Regions from separate parts of the Streptomyces sp. NPDC008317 genome, predicted to be linked through region 2. Evidence: riboswitches for the same ligand, from Rfam matches in the RefSeq annotation. Region 2 holds a riboswitch; each other region holds the start of a gene.
What was found. A riboswitch is a leader RNA that binds a small molecule or an ion and turns the genes downstream of it on or off. The one in region 2 is predicted to bind thiamine pyrophosphate.
Positions count from the first base shown of each region.

Region 1 (5,329 bases), on a different contig from region 2:
CGGGTGGTCCGGGAGGCCCCAGAACCCGTCGATGCCCCATGTGGCGACCTTCTCGCCGCTGAAGTAGTCACCTTCCTTGCCGGGAAAGACCAGGCTCGGCTCGATGCGAAGCAGCAAGGGGCGGTAGTCGCCTTCCGGCAGCAAGGAGCCGAACGCCTGGAGGACGCCGTCGTCCACATCCGTGAGGTGGCCGGCGAGACGGTCCCGTACGCCCTCCGGCGACAGCGTCCCCTGGGCACCCTCAAGCCGCCGGAAGAGCAGCCCGCACGTCCCGCACCAGAAGCTGCGCTCGAACGCCGGCTCACCGTCGAGCGCCAGAAGTCTGAGACCGGCCCCCGCCCCCGCCCGCCTGGGACCCTCTTCGAACCTGAGCCGCGCCTCGGACGAGGGAACTCCGAGTCTGCGCGGTTCGCCTGCGATCAGCATCACGCGCACAACCGTACGAGACCCCCTCCGCTGTCCCGCCCCCTCCCGGCCAGGTGTCCCGCCTCGGGACGGTCCCGCACCAGCCGAACCGTGGCACGCAGGGCCGTCTGGCACCTGCGGCAGCACGGCGACGGCAGCCTGTTCGACACCTACGCCGACAGCTTCGACGCCGTATGGGCCACGGCGCAGCCCGCGCCTCGGGAACACTGACGCCATGGCACGCACCGAGTTCTACGACGATCCGGACGCTCCCGCACCGAACAGTCTCGTCGTCGCCGCGTCTGCCGTCGTCACCGACGAGCAGGGTCGCATCCTGCTCCAGCGGCGCCGCGACAACGGCTTGTGGGCGCTGCCCGGGGGCGGCATGGAGATGACCGATTCCCTGCCCGGCACGGCGGTGCGCGAGGTCAAGGAGGAGACCGGCCTGGACGTGGAGATCACCGGGCTCGTCGGCACGTACACCGATCCGCGCCACGTGATCGCGTACACGGACGGGGAGGTACGCCGACAGTTCAACGTCTGCTTCACCGCCCGGGTCACCGGCGGGGAGCTGGCCGTCTCGGACGAGTCCACGGAAGTGCGCTTCGTCGCGGCCGGGGAGGTGGACGAGCTGCCGATGCATCACACGCAGCGGCTCAGGGTCGGTCACTTTCTGGAGGGACGGGAGCGGCCGTATCTGGGGTGAGGGCCCCGGCACCGGGGTGCCGGGGCCCTCGGGTGTCAGTCCGCCAGCGGCAGGTACACGCGGTTGCCGGCGGCGGCGAACTCGCGGGACTTCTGGGCCATGCCCAGCTCGGCCTCGGAGGCGGAGGCGGAGGCGGGGGCTACTGGGCCGCCGTGGTCGCGGCGGATGTCGTGGGAGATCTTCATCGAGCAGAATTTCGGGCCGCACATGGAGCAGAAGTGGGCGGTCTTGGCGGGCTCGGCGGGGAGCGTCTCGTCGTGGAAGGCGCGGGCGGTGGCGGGGTCGAGGGCGAGGTTGAACTGGTCTTCCCAGCGGAATTCGAAGCGCGCGTCGGAGAGGGCGTCGTCCCACGCCTGGGCGCCCTCGTGCCCCTTGGCGAGGTCGGCGGCGTGGGCGGCGATCTTGTAGGTGATCACACCGGTCTTGACGTCGTCGCGGTCGGGCAGCCCGAGGTGTTCCTTGGGGGTGACGTAGCAGAGCATCGCGGTGCCCCACCAGGCGATCATCGCGGCGCCGATGCCGGAGGTGATGTGGTCGTAGGCGGGGGCGATGTCGGTGGTGAGCGGGCCGAGCGTGTAGAACGGGGCCTCTTCGCAGATCTCCTGCTGGAGGTCGATGTTCTCCTTGATCTTGTGCATGGGCACGTGCCCGGGGCCCTCGATCATCGTCTGCACCTGGTGCCGCTTGGCGACGGTGTTCAGCTCGCCGAGAGTGCGCAGTTCGGCGAACTGCGCCTCGTCGTTGGCGTCCGCGATGGAGCCGGGGCGCAGGCCGTCGCCGAGCGAGTACGTGACGTCGTACGCGGCCAGGATCTCGCACAGCTCCTCGAAGTGCGTGTAGAGGAAGCTCTCCTGGTGGTGCGCCAGGCACCACGCGGCCATGATCGAGCCGCCGCGCGAGACGATGCCGGTCTTGCGGCGGGCGGTCAGCGGGACGTAGCGGAGCAGCACGCCCGCGTGCACCGTCATGTAGTCGACGCCCTGCTCGGCCTGTTCGATGACGGTGTCGCGGTAGACGTCCCAACTCAGCTCTTCCGCGCGGCCGTCGACCTTCTCCAGCGCCTGGTAGAGCGGGACGGTGCCGATGGGGACGGGGGAGTTGCGCAGCACCCACTCGCGGGTGGTGTGGATGTTGCGGCCGGTGGACAGGTCCATGACCGTGTCGGCGCCCCAGCGGGTGGCCCAGGTCATCTTGTCGACCTCCTCCTCGATGGAGGAAGTGACCGCCGAATTGCCGATGTTGGCGTTGACCTTCACCAGGAACCGCTTGCCGATGATCATCGGCTCGATCTCCGGGTGGTTGATGTTGGCGGGCAGTACGGCCCTCCCCGCGGCGATCTCGTCCCGGACGATCTCGGACGGGACGTTCTCGCGCAGCGCGACGTACTCCATCTCCGGCGTGATCTCGCCCCGCCTGGCGTAGGCGAGTTGGGTGACCGGCGTCCCGGTACGGCCCCGGCGGGGGAGCCGGGGGCGGCCGGGGAAGACCGCGTCGAGATTGCGGAGCCCGCCGCGCGGCGAGGTGTGCTTGAGGCCGTCGTCCTCGGGGCGGACCGGCCGTCCCGGGTACTCCTCGGTGTCGCCGCGCGCGATGATCCAGTGCTCCCGGAGCGGGGCGAGCCCGCGCCGGACGTCCGTCTCCACGGACGGATCGGTGTACGGGCCCGACGTGTCGTACAGCGTCACGTCGTTCCCATTGGTGAGGTGCACCTGCCGGACCGGCACCCGCAGGTCCGGCCGCGATCCGACGACGTACGACTTGTGCCAGCCGATGTCCCGTACGGGACCGTCCACTTCGGTACGGTTCGAGCCGTCCGCTTCCGTACCGTTCGAGGCGGCCGACTCCATACGATTCGAGGCGGCCGACTCCGTACGGATCGAGCCCTCCGCTTCCGTACGATTCGAGCCGACCGACTCCGTACGGGCGGATTCGTCCCCGTCGGATCCAGGCGTGTGCGCGTCCTGCATGGTCATGAGACCCACTCCCTACGCCGGCATTACCCGGTAACAGGTTCAGCGGTCGGCGCAGCGTTCGTCCCGGCGGTCATGCCGTGCCGGCAACAGGTTCAGCGCCCTCTCAGCCCGGTGCTCCGAGCTCCCGCGTTTGCAAAGGTGCCCCCACGGTAGCGGTTCGGCGAGGACAGGCACCAGGGATCTTGCGATGATCAGCCCGTGGAAGAGCCCCCGCAGAGCCCAAGTCCCGGCCCCGGACCCGGCCACGGCCCTGGCCCCGGCCCCGGCCCCGGCCCCGGCGCGAGCCACGGGCACAGTCACGGACACAGCCACAGTCATGGCCACGGTCACGGCCCCGTGCCGCCGGTCTCCCAGCACCTGCGCAAGGTCATCGCCGCGATCCTGGTCCCCTTCGCCGCCGCCGTCGTCGTCGGCCTGATCGTGCTGTGGCCGGGCGGCGCGCCCCAACACGCCCGCAGCGGCGTCGGCTTCGACCAGCAGACCCGGCAGGGCAAGGTGGTGCGACTGGTCGACGTGTCCTGCAAGGCGGAGAACCCGGGCCAGTCGTCGTCGGCCGCGAGCGACACGTGCCAGAAGGCCACCATCGAGGTCGAGTCGGGGCCCGACAAGGGGACGACCTTCACCGAGATCGTGCACCCCGACCAGTCCCGCCGCTACACCAAGGGCGAGGGCGTGGTCCTCGCGTACGCGCCCAACGCCCCCGCCGGGCTGCGCTATTCGGTCACCGACGTGGACCGCGGCTTCCCGCTCGCGCTGCTCGCCGGGATCTTCGCGGTCGCGGTGATCGTCGTCGGACGGCTGCGCGGTCTGATGGCCCTGATCGCACTGATCGTCTCGTTCGGGATCTTGACCCTCTTCATCCTTCCGGCCATCCTCCGCGGCGACAATCCACTGCTGGTGGCGGTGGTCGGCGGCAGCGCCATCATGCTCATCGCGCTGTACATGTGCCACGGCGTCAACGCCCGCACCTCGGTGGCCGTCCTCGGCACGCTCTGCTCACTGCTGCTGATCGGCGTCCTGGGCTCGGTCTTCATCGACTGGGCGCGGCTGACCGGCAACACCTCGGACGAGACGGGCGTGATCCACAGCCTCTATCCCGGCATCGAGATCAAGGGCGTCCTGCTCGCGGGCGTCATCATCGGCTCGCTCGGCGTGCTCGACGACGTCACCGTCACCCAGACCTCGGCGGTGTGGGAGCTGAAGGACGCCGATCCCGGCGCGAATTGGCGCAAACTCTACGGCGCCGGAATGCGGATCGGCCGCGACCACATCGCCTCGGTGGTCAACACCTTGGTGATGGCGTACGCGGGCGCCGCGCTGCCGCTGCTGCTGCTCTTCTCGATCGCGCGCAGCGGCGTCCTGCGGGTGGCCAGCAGCGAACTGGTGGCGGAGGAGATCGTCCGCACCCTGGTGGGCAGCATCGGCCTGGTCGCCTCGGTGCCGCTGACCACGGCCCTGGCGGCGCTGGTGGTCAGCGCCGACCGGCACGAGAGGAGCGGCGGCAAGAACGGTGACGACAACGGCGGCAAGGGCGCGACCGGCCCCGCCGGACCTACCAGTCCCGCCCCGACCCGGAGGAGCCACCGCCGCCGGTGACCCGCTTGACGACCAGCACCAGCGCCCCGACCAGGACCACGAACACGATCACCTTGAAGAGCAGTCCGAAGACGATGCTCACCAGGCTGGCGATCAGCGAGCCGAAGACGATCAGCGCGATGACCGGGATGGCCACCCACTTCACCCACCACGGCAGGCCCTTCAGCAGCTTCTCCATGATGTCCTCGGTCTCCTTCTCCTTCTCGGGTCCTGGCGGTGTTCCGCCGATACTTCGACTGTAGGGCCACCGATGCCTGCGGCGGAGGGCCAGGAGGCCGGATACGACCCTGAACGCACCCTTAGGGCTCCGGGGGTGAGAAGACCACCATGACCCTGAGGTCCTCGGTGATGTGGTGGAAGCGGTGCGGGGTCCCGGCCGGTACGTAGACGACGCTGCCGCGACCCACGGTGGTCGTCTCCTCCCCCACGGTGATCGCCGCCCGGCCGCTGACCACCAGGTAGATCTCGTCTTGGGCGTGCGGCTGCTGGGGGTCGTTCTCCCCGGCCTTGAGCGCGTAGAGCCCGGCCGACATGGTGCGTTCGCGCAGGAAACGGAGATACGCCCCCTCGTTGGCGGCCCGCTCCGCGTCCAGGTCGTCCAGCCGGAACACCTTCATCGCGTACTCCCCTTGTCCGGACTCCGTCCGGT
Region 1 covers NZ_JBIBFQ010000001.1:611,367-616,695, reverse strand. Annotated here, with positions in the region: gene ACFY9V_RS02550 (hypothetical protein) at 1-426, opposite strand, end outside; partial or broken gene ACFY9V_RS02545 (XRE family transcriptional regulator) at 532-636, shown strand; gene ACFY9V_RS02540 (NUDIX domain-containing protein) at 641-1,111, shown strand; gene thiC (phosphomethylpyrimidine synthase ThiC) at 1,147-2,958, opposite strand; TPP riboswitch at 3,077-3,222, opposite strand; gene ACFY9V_RS02530 (YibE/F family protein) at 3,283-4,680, shown strand; gene ACFY9V_RS02525 (DUF5326 family protein) at 4,637-4,858, opposite strand; gene ACFY9V_RS02520 (cupin domain-containing protein) at 4,980-5,297, opposite strand.
Region 1: linked by a shared signal. The riboswitch ahead of thiC (phosphomethylpyrimidine synthase ThiC) and the one ahead of ACFY9V_RS13795 (thiamine ABC transporter substrate-binding protein) in region 2 are both predicted to bind thiamine pyrophosphate.

Region 2 (5,329 bases):
CGCGATGTTCAACAAGATCGTGGCCGAGTACTACGGCGCGCCCACCCCGATCAACCAGCTCGCCTCGTTCGCGGTGCCCGAGCCGCGGATGGCGGTGATCACCCCCTTCGACAGCAGCAGTCTGCGCAACATCGAGGAGGCGATCCGCAACTCCGACCTCGGCGTCAACCCGAGCAACGACGGCCGGATCATCCGGGTGGCGTTCCCGCAGCTCACCGAGGAGCGGCGCCGGGAGTACATCAAGGTCGCCAAGACCAAGGGCGAGGACGCCAAGATCTCGATCCGCAGCGTCCGCCGCAAGGCCAAGGAGACCCTCGACAAGCTCGTCAAGGACGGCGAGTCGGGCGAGGACGAGGTGCGCCGCGCGGAGAAGGAGCTGGACGACACGACGTCGAAGTACGTCGCCCAGGTCGACGAGCTGCTCAAGCACAAGGAAGCCGAGCTGCTGGAGGTCTGACCGGGCCGGGCCCCCGGGCCCGCCCCGGAAACACCGCCCCGGACATCTCAGTCCGTCCGGACACGCCCGTCCGGACACGCCCGTCCGGACACGCCCGTCCGGACACGCCCGTCCTGGCACCGTTCCTGACGCCCGTCCGGACACCGGCAGTACGACCGTATGCACGATCCCGCCCTCAGCCCTTCCCGGCCGACACACGACGACGCGAGGCGAAGCTCAGTGAACGACTCTTCCTGGGGCGCTTCGCCACGCGCCGGTCACTGGGGAGCGCCCGAGGACACGGTCACCAACGGCGCGGCCGACGGCTCGATTGCGGATGACACGATCATCTATCCGGCGGGTTCCGCACCCGATTCCGGGCGCGGCAGGAAGACTCCTCCTATGCCAACCGCCCCGGAGCCGACACCGCCGCCGCAGCCCCCCGCGAAGAAGTCCGCAGGGCGGAATCTGCGCGCGGCGATAGGGGTCGGCCTCGGCCTCGGCGCGGTCATCGTCGCCTCGCTCTTCATCGTGAAGGCGGTGTTCGTCGGCGTCGTGGTCGTCGCCGCCGCCGTCGGCGTCTGGGAGCTGACCTCGCGGCTGGCGGAGCGCAAGGGCATCCGCGCCCCGCTGATCCCGATCGCGGCCGGCGGTACGGCGATGATCATCGCCGGGTATCTGCGCGGCGCGGACGGCGCCTGGGTGGCGATGGCCCTCACCGCGCTCGCCATCCTCGTGTGGCGCATGACGGAGCCGCCCGAGAACTACCTGCGCGACGTCACCGCCGGCGTCTTCGCCGCCTTCTACGTGCCCTTCCTGGCCACCTTCGTGGTCATGATGCTCGCCGCCGACGACGGCCCGCGCCGCGTCCTGGTCTTCCTGCTGCTCACCGTGATCAGCGACACCGGCGCCTACGCCGTCGGCTGGCGCTTCGGCAAGCACAGGCTCGCGCCCCGCATCAGCCCCGGCAAGACCCGCGAGGGCCTGCTCGGCGCGATCTCCTTCGCCATGGTCGCGGGCGCCCTGCTCATGCAGTACGTCATCGACGACGGCCGCTGGTGGCAGGGCCTCCTCCTCGGCCTCGCCGCCGCCGTCAGCGCCACCCTCGGCGACCTCGGCGAATCCATGATCAAGCGCGACCTCGGCATCAAGGACATGGGCACCCTCCTGCCGGGCCACGGCGGCATCATGGACCGCCTCGACTCCCTGCTCCCCACCGCCCCCGTCGTCTGGCTCCTCCTGGCCGTCTTCGTCGGCACCGGCTGACCCCCCGGACGGCCCGCCGCCCGAGCGACAGCCCCGGACCAGCGGGCGACCGGCCGACCCATTTCGATCTGCGACACTTGTCAGATCATGCCTGTACCCGGAGAACTCACTTTTGCCGCGCCGCGTGGGGCCAAGAAGCCGCCGCGGCACCTTGCCGACCTCACTCCCGTCGAGCGGCGGGAGGCGGTGGCCGCGCTCGGGGAGAAGCCGTTCCGGGCGAAGCAACTGTCGCAGCACTACTTCGCGCGGTACGCCGACGATCCGGCGGCGTGGACGGACATTCCGGCCGCGGCGCGGGGGAAGCTGGCGGAGGACCTGCTGCCGGAGCTGATGACGGTGGTGCGGCACGCGTCGTGCGACGACGGGGACACCCGTAAGACGCTGTGGAAGCTGTTCGACGGGACGCTCGTCGAGTCGGTGCTGATGCGGTACCCGGACCGGGTCACGATGTGCATCTCCTCGCAGGCGGGCTGCGGCATGAACTGCCCGTTCTGCGCGACCGGGCAGGCCGGTCTCGACCGGAATCTGTCCACCGCCGAGATCGTGCACCAGATCGTCGCGGGCATGAAGAGCCTGCGCGACGGCGAGGTGCCCGGGGGGCCCGCGCGGCTGTCGAACATCGTCTTCATGGGGATGGGCGAGCCGCTGGCCAACTACAAGCGCGTGATCGGCGCGATCCGCCGCCTCACCGACCCCGAGCCGGACGGCCTCGGCCTGTCGCAGCGCGGCATCACCGTCTCCACGGTCGGCCTGGTCCCGGCGATCTACCGGTTCGCCGACGAGGGGCTGAAGTGCCGCCTCGCGGTCTCGCTGCACGCGCCCGACGACGAGCTGCGCGACACCCTGGTGCCGGTCAACACCCGCTGGAAGGTCCGCGAGGTGCTGGACGCGGCCTGGCACTACGCCGAGGTCTCCGGCCGCCGGATCTCCATCGAGTACGCGCTGATCCGGGACATCAACGACCAGGCGTGGCGCGCGGACCGGCTCGGCCGGATGCTGAAGAACCACCGGGTGCACGTCAATCTGATCCCGCTCAACCCCACGCCCGGCTCCAAGTGGACGGCCTCCCGGCCGGAGGACGAGCGGGCGTTCGTCGCCGCGCTCGAGTCCCACGGCGTGCCCGTGACCGTGCGGGACACCCGCGGCCAGGAGATCGACGGCGCGTGCGGCCAGCTCGCGGCCTCGGAGCGCTGAGGCGCCGGGCGCGTTAAGGGCCCGGCGCTGACCAGCCCTTTCGCACCTGCTGCTATCGTGCTCGTGCAATCACACAAGTACGTACAAGTGAACATTCCGACAGGGGAGCGCCTGAGACGGCGCTGAGAGTGCGGCCCACGAGACCGCAGACCCTCGGACCTGATCCGGGTCATACCGGCGTAGGGAGTCTGCACAGATGAACACCATCCGTCGGCGTGCCATCGGCGCGCTCGTCCTGGCCACGGTCGGCGCCACCGCGCTCGCCGCGTGCGGCAGCGACTCGGGCGGCACCAAGACCAGCGGCGGCAGCACGTCCAAGACCGTGACGCTGGTCAGCCACGACTCCTTCGCGGCGTCCGACGCCGTGCTCAAGGACTTCACCAAGGAGACCGGCTACACGGTCAAGGTGCTGCGCGGCGGAGACGCGGGCGCGGCCGTCAACCAGGCGATCCTCACCAAGGACCACCCGCAGGGCGACGTCTTCTTCGGCGTCGACAACACGCTGCTGTCCCGCGCGCTCGACAACGGCCTGTTCACCCCGTACGCGGCCAAGGGCCTCGACCAGGTGCCCGCCGACCTCCAACTCGACGCGGCCAAGCACCGGGTGACGCCCATCGACTCCGGTGACGTCTGCGTCAACTACGACCGGGCGTACTTCACCGCGCACAAGCTGGCCCCGCCCGTCACCTTCGCGGACCTGGTCAAGCCGGAGTACAAGAACCTGCTGGTCACCGAGAACGCCGCGACGTCCTCGCCCGGTCTGGCCTTCCTGCTCGGCAGCGCCGCCGCCTACGGGGACTCCGACTGGCAGTCGTACTGGAAGCAGCTCAAGGCCAACGGCGTCGAGGTCGTGGACGGTTGGGAGCAGGCGTACAACGACCGCTTCTCCGGTTCCTCGGCAGGCAAGAAGGCCAAGGGCGACAAGCCGCTGGTCGTGTCGTACGCGTCCAGCCCGCCCGCCGAGGTCGTGGGCGTCACCCCCGCACCTGCCCAGTCCCCGACCGGGGTCTCCACCGGCACCTGCTTCCGGCAGATCGAATTCGCCGGGCTGCTGCACGGCGCGAAGAACACCGCGGGCGGCCAGGCGCTGATCGACTTCCTGCTGAGCAGGACGTTCCAGGAGGACATGCCCCTCCAGATGTACGTCGACCCGGTGCGCAAGGACGCCGCCGAGCCCGAGGTGTTCACCACATACGGCGCGAAGATCACCGACCCGAAGACGCTGGCGCCCGACAAGATCGCCGCCAAGCGCGACGAGTGGGTCAAGGCATGGTCGTCGATCGTCCTCAAGTGACGCCCGGCGCCGAAAAGACGGACGCGGCCGATACGTCGGGCCACGCCGATACGACGGACACGACCGGCACGTCGGACGCGACCGGCACGGCATCGGCGGTACGCGGCAGGGGCCGGTCGCTCGTACCCGGTCGCGGCACCGCGATCCGACTCGCCCTGATGGCCGTGCCCGCCGCCTTCTTCGGGGTGTTCTTCGCCTACCCCGTGATCTCCATCGTCGGCCGCGGCCTGCACCAGGGCGGCCGGTGGCAGCTCGGCCGGATCGGCGACGTCCTCGGCGACGGCTCCATCCGGCACGTGCTGTGGTTCACCTGCTGGCAGGCCGCCGCGTCCACCGCGCTGACCCTGGCCGTCGCCCTGCCCGGCGCGTATGTCTTCGCGCGGCTCGACTTCCCCGGCAAGCGGCTGCTGCGGGCCGTCGTCACCGTGCCCTTCGTGCTGCCGACCGTGGTCGCCGGTTCGGCCTTCCTCGCGCTGCTCGGCCGCGGCGGCTTCACCGACTCGCTGTGGGGCGTCCGCCTGGACACCACCGTGTGGGCGATCCTCATCGCGCACGTCTTCTTCAACTACGCGGTGGTCGTCCGCACCGTCGGCGGCCTGTGGGCGCAGCTCGACCCGCGCCAGGAAGAGGCCGCGCGGATGCTCGGCGCGAGCCGGCTCGCCGCCTGGCGGCGGGTCACGCTGCCCGCGCTCGGCCCCTCGGTGGCCGCCGCCGGGCTGATGGTGTTCCTGTTCACCTTCACCTCCTTCGGCGTGATCCAGATCCTCGGCGGCCCGCTGTACTCCACCCTCGAAGTGGAGATCTACCGGCAGACCGCGGAACTCCTCGACCTGCCGACCGCCGCCGTGCTGACCCTGCTGCAATTCGCCGCCGTCGCCGCGATCCTCGCCGTGCACGCCTGGACCGTACGCCGCCGGGAGTCCACGCTGCGGCTGGTCGACGCGGCCACCACCGCGCACCGGCCGCGCGGCAGGGGGGAGCGGACGCTGCTCGCCGGAGTGCTCGCCGTCATCGCGCTGCTGATCCTGCTGCCGCTGGGCGTGCTCGTCGCCCGCTCGCTGGACGGCCCCGACGGCTACGGCTTCGCCTTCTACCGCTCGCTCGGCTCCGTCGGCTCGGGCCGGAGCGGCGGCACCTTC
Region 2 covers NZ_JBIBFQ010000004.1:87,542-92,870, reverse strand. Annotated here, with positions in the region: gene frr (ribosome recycling factor) at 1-457, shown strand, start outside; gene ACFY9V_RS13805 (phosphatidate cytidylyltransferase) at 677-1,702, shown strand; gene rlmN (23S rRNA (adenine(2503)-C(2))-methyltransferase RlmN) at 1,790-2,896, shown strand; TPP riboswitch at 2,988-3,099, shown strand; gene ACFY9V_RS13795 (thiamine ABC transporter substrate-binding protein) at 3,093-4,190, shown strand; gene ACFY9V_RS13790 (iron ABC transporter permease) at 4,349-5,329, shown strand, end outside.

Region 3 (5,329 bases), on a different contig from region 2:
TGCGGATTCCGAGCCCCGACCCGATCGGCGACCCGAGCGGCATGATCGCCGCGCACCCCACATCCTCCAGCTTCCGCGCCAGCACCGGATCGTCGCTGGTGTACGGCAGCACCGTGAAGCCGTCGTCCACCAACGTCTCGGCGGCGTCGAGGAGTTCGACCGGATCGGGCAGCAACGTCCGCTCGTCCGCGATGACTTCCAGCTTCACCCAGTCGGTGCCGAGGGCCTCACGCGCCAGCCGCGCGGTCAGCACGGCCTCACCGGCCGTGAAGCACCCGGCGGTGTTGGGCAGCACACGGATGCCGTGCCGCCGCAGCACCGACAGCACCGGCCCCTTCGTCGTGGGGTCGAGCCGCCGCATGGCGACGGTGGTCAGCTCCGTACCGGACGCGAGCAGCGCCTGTTCCAGCACCTCCAGGCTCGGCGCCCCGCCGGTCCCCATGATCAGCCGCGAGGAGAAGACGGCGTCCCCGATCCGCAACGGGTCGCTGACGTCGACAGCGGAAGTCGTCATCCCTCAGCCCCCCTGCACGGCGGTGAGGATTTCCACGCGGTCACCGTCGGACAGCGGCGTCGCCGCCCACCGGGTGCGCGGGACGACCGTCTCGTTGAGGGCGGCGGCCACGCCGGAGGCGGCCGGGGTGAGGTCGGCCACCAGGGCGTCGAGGGCGAGGGGCGCGGGCAGGGAGCGGCGCTCGCCGTTCACCAGGACCGTGATCGTCATACGGTCTGCTCCTCACGCGCGGCGGCGGCCGGGGGACCGGATACGGGGAAGACGGGCACCGGGACGGCCGCGAACCGGGAGGCGGCGAACGGCCGCGCGTACGCGGGCAGTTCGTCCGTGACCAGCGCCTCCGCCATGATGTCGCCGGTGATCGGGGTGAGCAGCACGCCGTTGCGGTGGTGGCCGGTGGCCAGCAGCAGGCCGTCCAGCGCGCCGCGGCCGAGGAGCGGGGCGTTGTCCGGGGACCCCGGCCGCAGGCCCGCCAGGGTCTCGGTGAGCGGCAGTTCGGTGATGCCGGGCACCAACTCGTGCGCGTCCCGCAGGAGTTCGTAGACCCCGCCCGCGGTCACCGTGGTGTCCCAGCCCAATTCCTCGCTGGTCGCGCCGAGTACCAGCTCCCCGTTCTCGCGCGGCACCAGGTACACATGGCTGCCGCGTACCACCGCCCGGACCGTACGGGACAGGAACGGCGCGTGGCCCGGCGGGATGCGCAGCCGCAGGATCTGCCCCTTCACCGGCCGTACCGGCGGCAGCGCGGCCTCGGGCACGCCCGCGATCCGGCCGCTGTCGCTGCCCGCGGCCAGCACCGTACGACCGGCCGTGACCGCCGTACCGTCGTCGAGCAGCGCGCCGACGGCCCGGCCGCCCGAGATCTCGACGCGGGCCACCGCCGAGCGGTGCAGGACCACACCGGCCAGCTCCGCGGCCCGCAGCAGCGCCGTGGCGAGACGGCGCGGGTCGACCTGGTGGTCGCCGTCCACCCGCAGTCCGCCGCGGACACCGGGGGCGAGCAGCGGTTCGAGGCGGCGGCAGTCCCGGCCGCTCAGCCACTCCGAGGGCAGGCCCAGCGAGGTCTGGAAGGCGTGCAGATCGCGCAGGTGCGCGCGGTCGTCGGCGTCCAGCGCGACGGTCAGGGTGCCGCAGGCGCGGAAGCCGACGTCGAGGCCGGTCGCCTCGGTCAACTCGGCCACGAAATCCGGGTATCGGCGCGCCGACGCCAGATTGAGGTCCAGCAGCGTCTGCTCGCCGTACTGCGATTCGGTGACCGCGGCCAGCATGCCCGCCGCCACCCGCGCCGCGCCGCCGCCGGGGTCCGGGTCGGCCACGGCGGTCCGCAGGCCGCGCTGCGCCGCCCGCCAGGCGGTGACCAGGCCGATGATGCCGCCGCCCACCACCAGGACGTCGTACGACGCCGCCGCGCGGGAACTCCGCGGCGCGGCCGTCGGAGCCGCCGGTCCGCTCGGCGCCGCCGGTTCAGGTGTACCCATCGAATACCGCCCTCCCTTCGCCGGAATGACCCGGATCAGGTTCGTACGGTCGGCGGCCGTCCAGCCGCCCTCTCAGCCCGGTGCGTCCGGGCTCCCGCGTGTTCTCTGGCCCCGACACCATATCCCCGCCCGCCGCCCGGGGGTGGCCCGGCGTCGTCGGCGGCCCGTACCGACTACCGTGAATCATGTGAACGACGTCGTGATTGTCGGGGCCGGGATGGCCGGGGTGCAGACGGCGGTCTGCCTGCGCGAGCAGGGCTGGCGGGACGGCATCGTGCTGGTCGGCGACGAGCCGCACCCTCCGTACGACCGCCCGCCGCTGTCGAAGGCGGTCCTGCTCGGCACGGCGGGCGAGGACACCGACGTCCGCTTCGACGTCGACTTCGACGCCCTGGACGTGGATCTGCGCCTGGGCGTACGGGCGCAGGGGCTGCGGCCAGGCGACCACGAGGTCGTCACCGACAAGGGCGGCCTGCGCTACGGCCGTCTCGTCGTCGCGACCGGCGCCTACCCCGTGGCCCTGCCCGGCACGGCGGGCCTGCCCGGCGTCCACCTGCTGCGCACCCTGGACGACGCGGCGGCGCTGCGCCCGGTGCTGGACGCCCACAAGGACGTCGTGGTGGTCGGCGCGGGCTGGATCGGCGCCGAATTCGCCACCGCGGCGCGGCAGGCGGGCTGCGAGGTGACCGTCGTGGAGGCCGCGGACCGGCCGCTGTCCGGCGCGCTGCCCGCCACCATCACCGGCCACATGCGGGCCTGGTACGCCGACGCCGGGGTACGGCTGCTCACCGGCACGCCCGTCGCCGAGGTCGAACCCGGCGCCGTGGTGCTCGCCGACGGCACCCGGCTGCCCGCCGCGGCCGTCGTGGTCGGCATCGGCGCCAGGCCCGCCACCGGCTGGCTGGCCGGTTCCGGCGTCGGCCTCGGCCCGGACGGCGCCGTACTCGCCGACGACCGGCTGCGCACCACCGCGTCCGACGTGTACGCCGTCGGCGACTGCGCGTCGTTCCCGTCCGCGCGCTACGGCGAGCGGCTGCTCATCCACCACTGGGACAACGCCGTGCAGGGCCCGCGGACCGCCGCCGCCAACGTCCTCGGCGGCGACGAGGCGTACGACCCGGTGCCGTACTTCTGGTCCGAGCAGTTCGGCCGCTTCGTGCAGTACGCAGGGCACCACACGGGCGCCGACACGATGCTGCTGCGCGGCGACCCGGCGAGCCCGTCCTGGTCGGTGTGCTGGCTGCGCGGCGGCGCCCTGGCCGCGCTGCTGGCCGTGGACCGGCCGCGGGACCTGGCGCAGGCCCGCAAGCTGGTCGCCCGCGCGGCGGTGCTGGACCCGGCGCTCGCCGCCGACCCGGCGGTGCAGCTCAAGTCGGCGGTCCTGCGCTGAGCGGGGCGTCCCGCTAACGGCGCAGTGCCGCAGCGGTTGTCGGCGGCGGGTGGCACCCTTGTCCTGTGACTGTTTTCTCGTCGGTTGACGCACACATTGACGCTCTCGTCCCCTCGTGGCTCACGCTGCCCGAGGTCGCGGAGCGGCTCGGACTCGACATCACCCGGATTCGCCCCCTCATCAAGGAGGGCCAGCTCATCGCGGTCCGCCGCGGTGAGAACAAGGTGCTCATGGTGCCCGCGGACTTCGTCGGCGAAGGCGCCATCACCAAGGGCCTGTCCGGCACGCTCACCGTGCTCAAGGACGACGGGTTCTCGGACGATGAGGCGCTGGAATGGCTCTTCACGCCCGACCCGAGCCTCCCCGGCACCCCCGCCCAGGCACTGCGCGAGAATCGCGGGACCGAGGTGAAGCGCCGAGCGCAGGCGCTCGCCGTGTAACCCGTACGCCTCAGGGGGAACCGCCCGCATGACGACCACCGCCGCCGCCACCGCCGTGGGCACCGCCCGTGACCGGCTCGCCGCCGCCCGGCTCTATCTGTGCACCGACGCCAGGACCGAGCGCGGCGACCTCGCCGAGTTCGCGGACGCGGTACTGAGCGGCGGGGTGGACGTCATCCAGCTCCGGCACAAGGGCATCGAGGCGGGGGCCGAACTGGCGGCCCTCGCCGTCCTCGCCGAGGTCTGCCGCAGGCACGGCAAGCTCCTCGCGGTCAACGACCGCGCCGACGTGGCGCACGCGGCCCGGGCCGACGTCCTGCACCTCGGCCAGGGGGACCTGCCGGTCCCGGCCGCGCGCGCCATCCTCGGCGACGAGGTGCTGATCGGGCGCTCCTGCCATGCCGCTTCCGAGGTGGACGCCGCCGCCGTGGAGCCCGGCGCCGACTACTTCTGCACCGGGCCCGTCTGGCCCACGCCCACCAAGCCGGGGCGTCCCGCCCCGGGGCTCGACCTCGTCCGGCACGCCGCCGGGCTCACGACCGACCGGCCCTGGTTCGCCATCGGCGGCATCTCCCTCGACAACATCGCCCAGGTCCGCGCCGCCGGTGCGCGCCGCGTCGTCGTCGTCCGCGCCCTCACCGAGGCCGCCGATCCCGCCGGTGCGGCCTCCGCCCTCCGCGCCGCCCTCGCCTGACACCTAGGCGGTGAGCATTCCCGGGGCCCGGCCCCTGGACGGTCCTCTCCCGCAGGCGGCAAGCCGGTCTTTTCGGGGCGCGGCCCCGAGGCGGTCTTTCTGCCAGGGCGGCTGGCCGGTCTTTTCAGGGGCGCGGGGAACTGCGCGACCAGCCCCCTACCGGGCTGTCAGCCCGGAAACAACAGCATCTGCCCCGCTGGGGCCGGTTCTCAAAGGCGCGCCACCGCCGTGGCCGAGCGCGCAGTTCCCCGCGCCCCTAAAAAACCCGGCGTGCCGCTCCCGGCAGAGAAACCGCCCGGGCCCGCGCCCCCGGAAAACCCGGCGTGCCGCCCCTGGCAAAGGAACCGCCCGGGGCCGCGCCCCGGGGAAGGCGCGGGCATGGGCGCCAAGCCCACCCGGTGTCCAATCCGTGGACCGCCGGTGGCCAGGAAACGGACGTACGAGGTCATATCGCCCCGTCCGGTTACGGACGGTGGCCAGCCGGGGCTAGCCTTCAAGGCATGGCTTTGGGGACACCTTCCACGCGAACAGACCGGGCGATCACGATCCGTGAGCTCCTGGCGCGGGGCGAGCGCTCGTACTCGTTCGAATTCGCCGCGCCGAGGACGGAGAAGGGCGAGCGGACGCTGTGGAACGCGATCCGCAGGATCGAGGCGGTCGGCCCCACGTTCGTGTCGGTGACCTACGGCGCGGGCGGCTCCTCGCGGGAGGGCACGGTGCGGGCCACGGACCGGATCGTGTCGGACACCACGCTGACCCCGTGCGCGCACCTCACGGCCGTGAACCACTCGGTGGCGGAGCTGCGCAACATCA
Region 3 covers NZ_JBIBFQ010000002.1:289,377-294,705, reverse strand. Annotated here, with positions in the region: gene ACFY9V_RS06380 (thiazole synthase) at 1-514, opposite strand, end outside; gene thiS (sulfur carrier protein ThiS) at 518-724, opposite strand; gene thiO (glycine oxidase ThiO) at 721-1,992, opposite strand; TPP riboswitch at 1,988-2,100, opposite strand; gene ACFY9V_RS06365 (FAD-dependent oxidoreductase) at 2,210-3,382, shown strand; gene ACFY9V_RS06360 (Rv2175c family DNA-binding protein) at 3,448-3,822, shown strand; gene thiE (thiamine phosphate synthase) at 3,851-4,516, shown strand; gene metF (methylenetetrahydrofolate reductase [NAD(P)H]) at 5,017-5,329, shown strand, end outside.
Region 3: linked by a shared signal. The riboswitch ahead of thiO (glycine oxidase ThiO) and the one ahead of ACFY9V_RS13795 (thiamine ABC transporter substrate-binding protein) in region 2 are both predicted to bind thiamine pyrophosphate.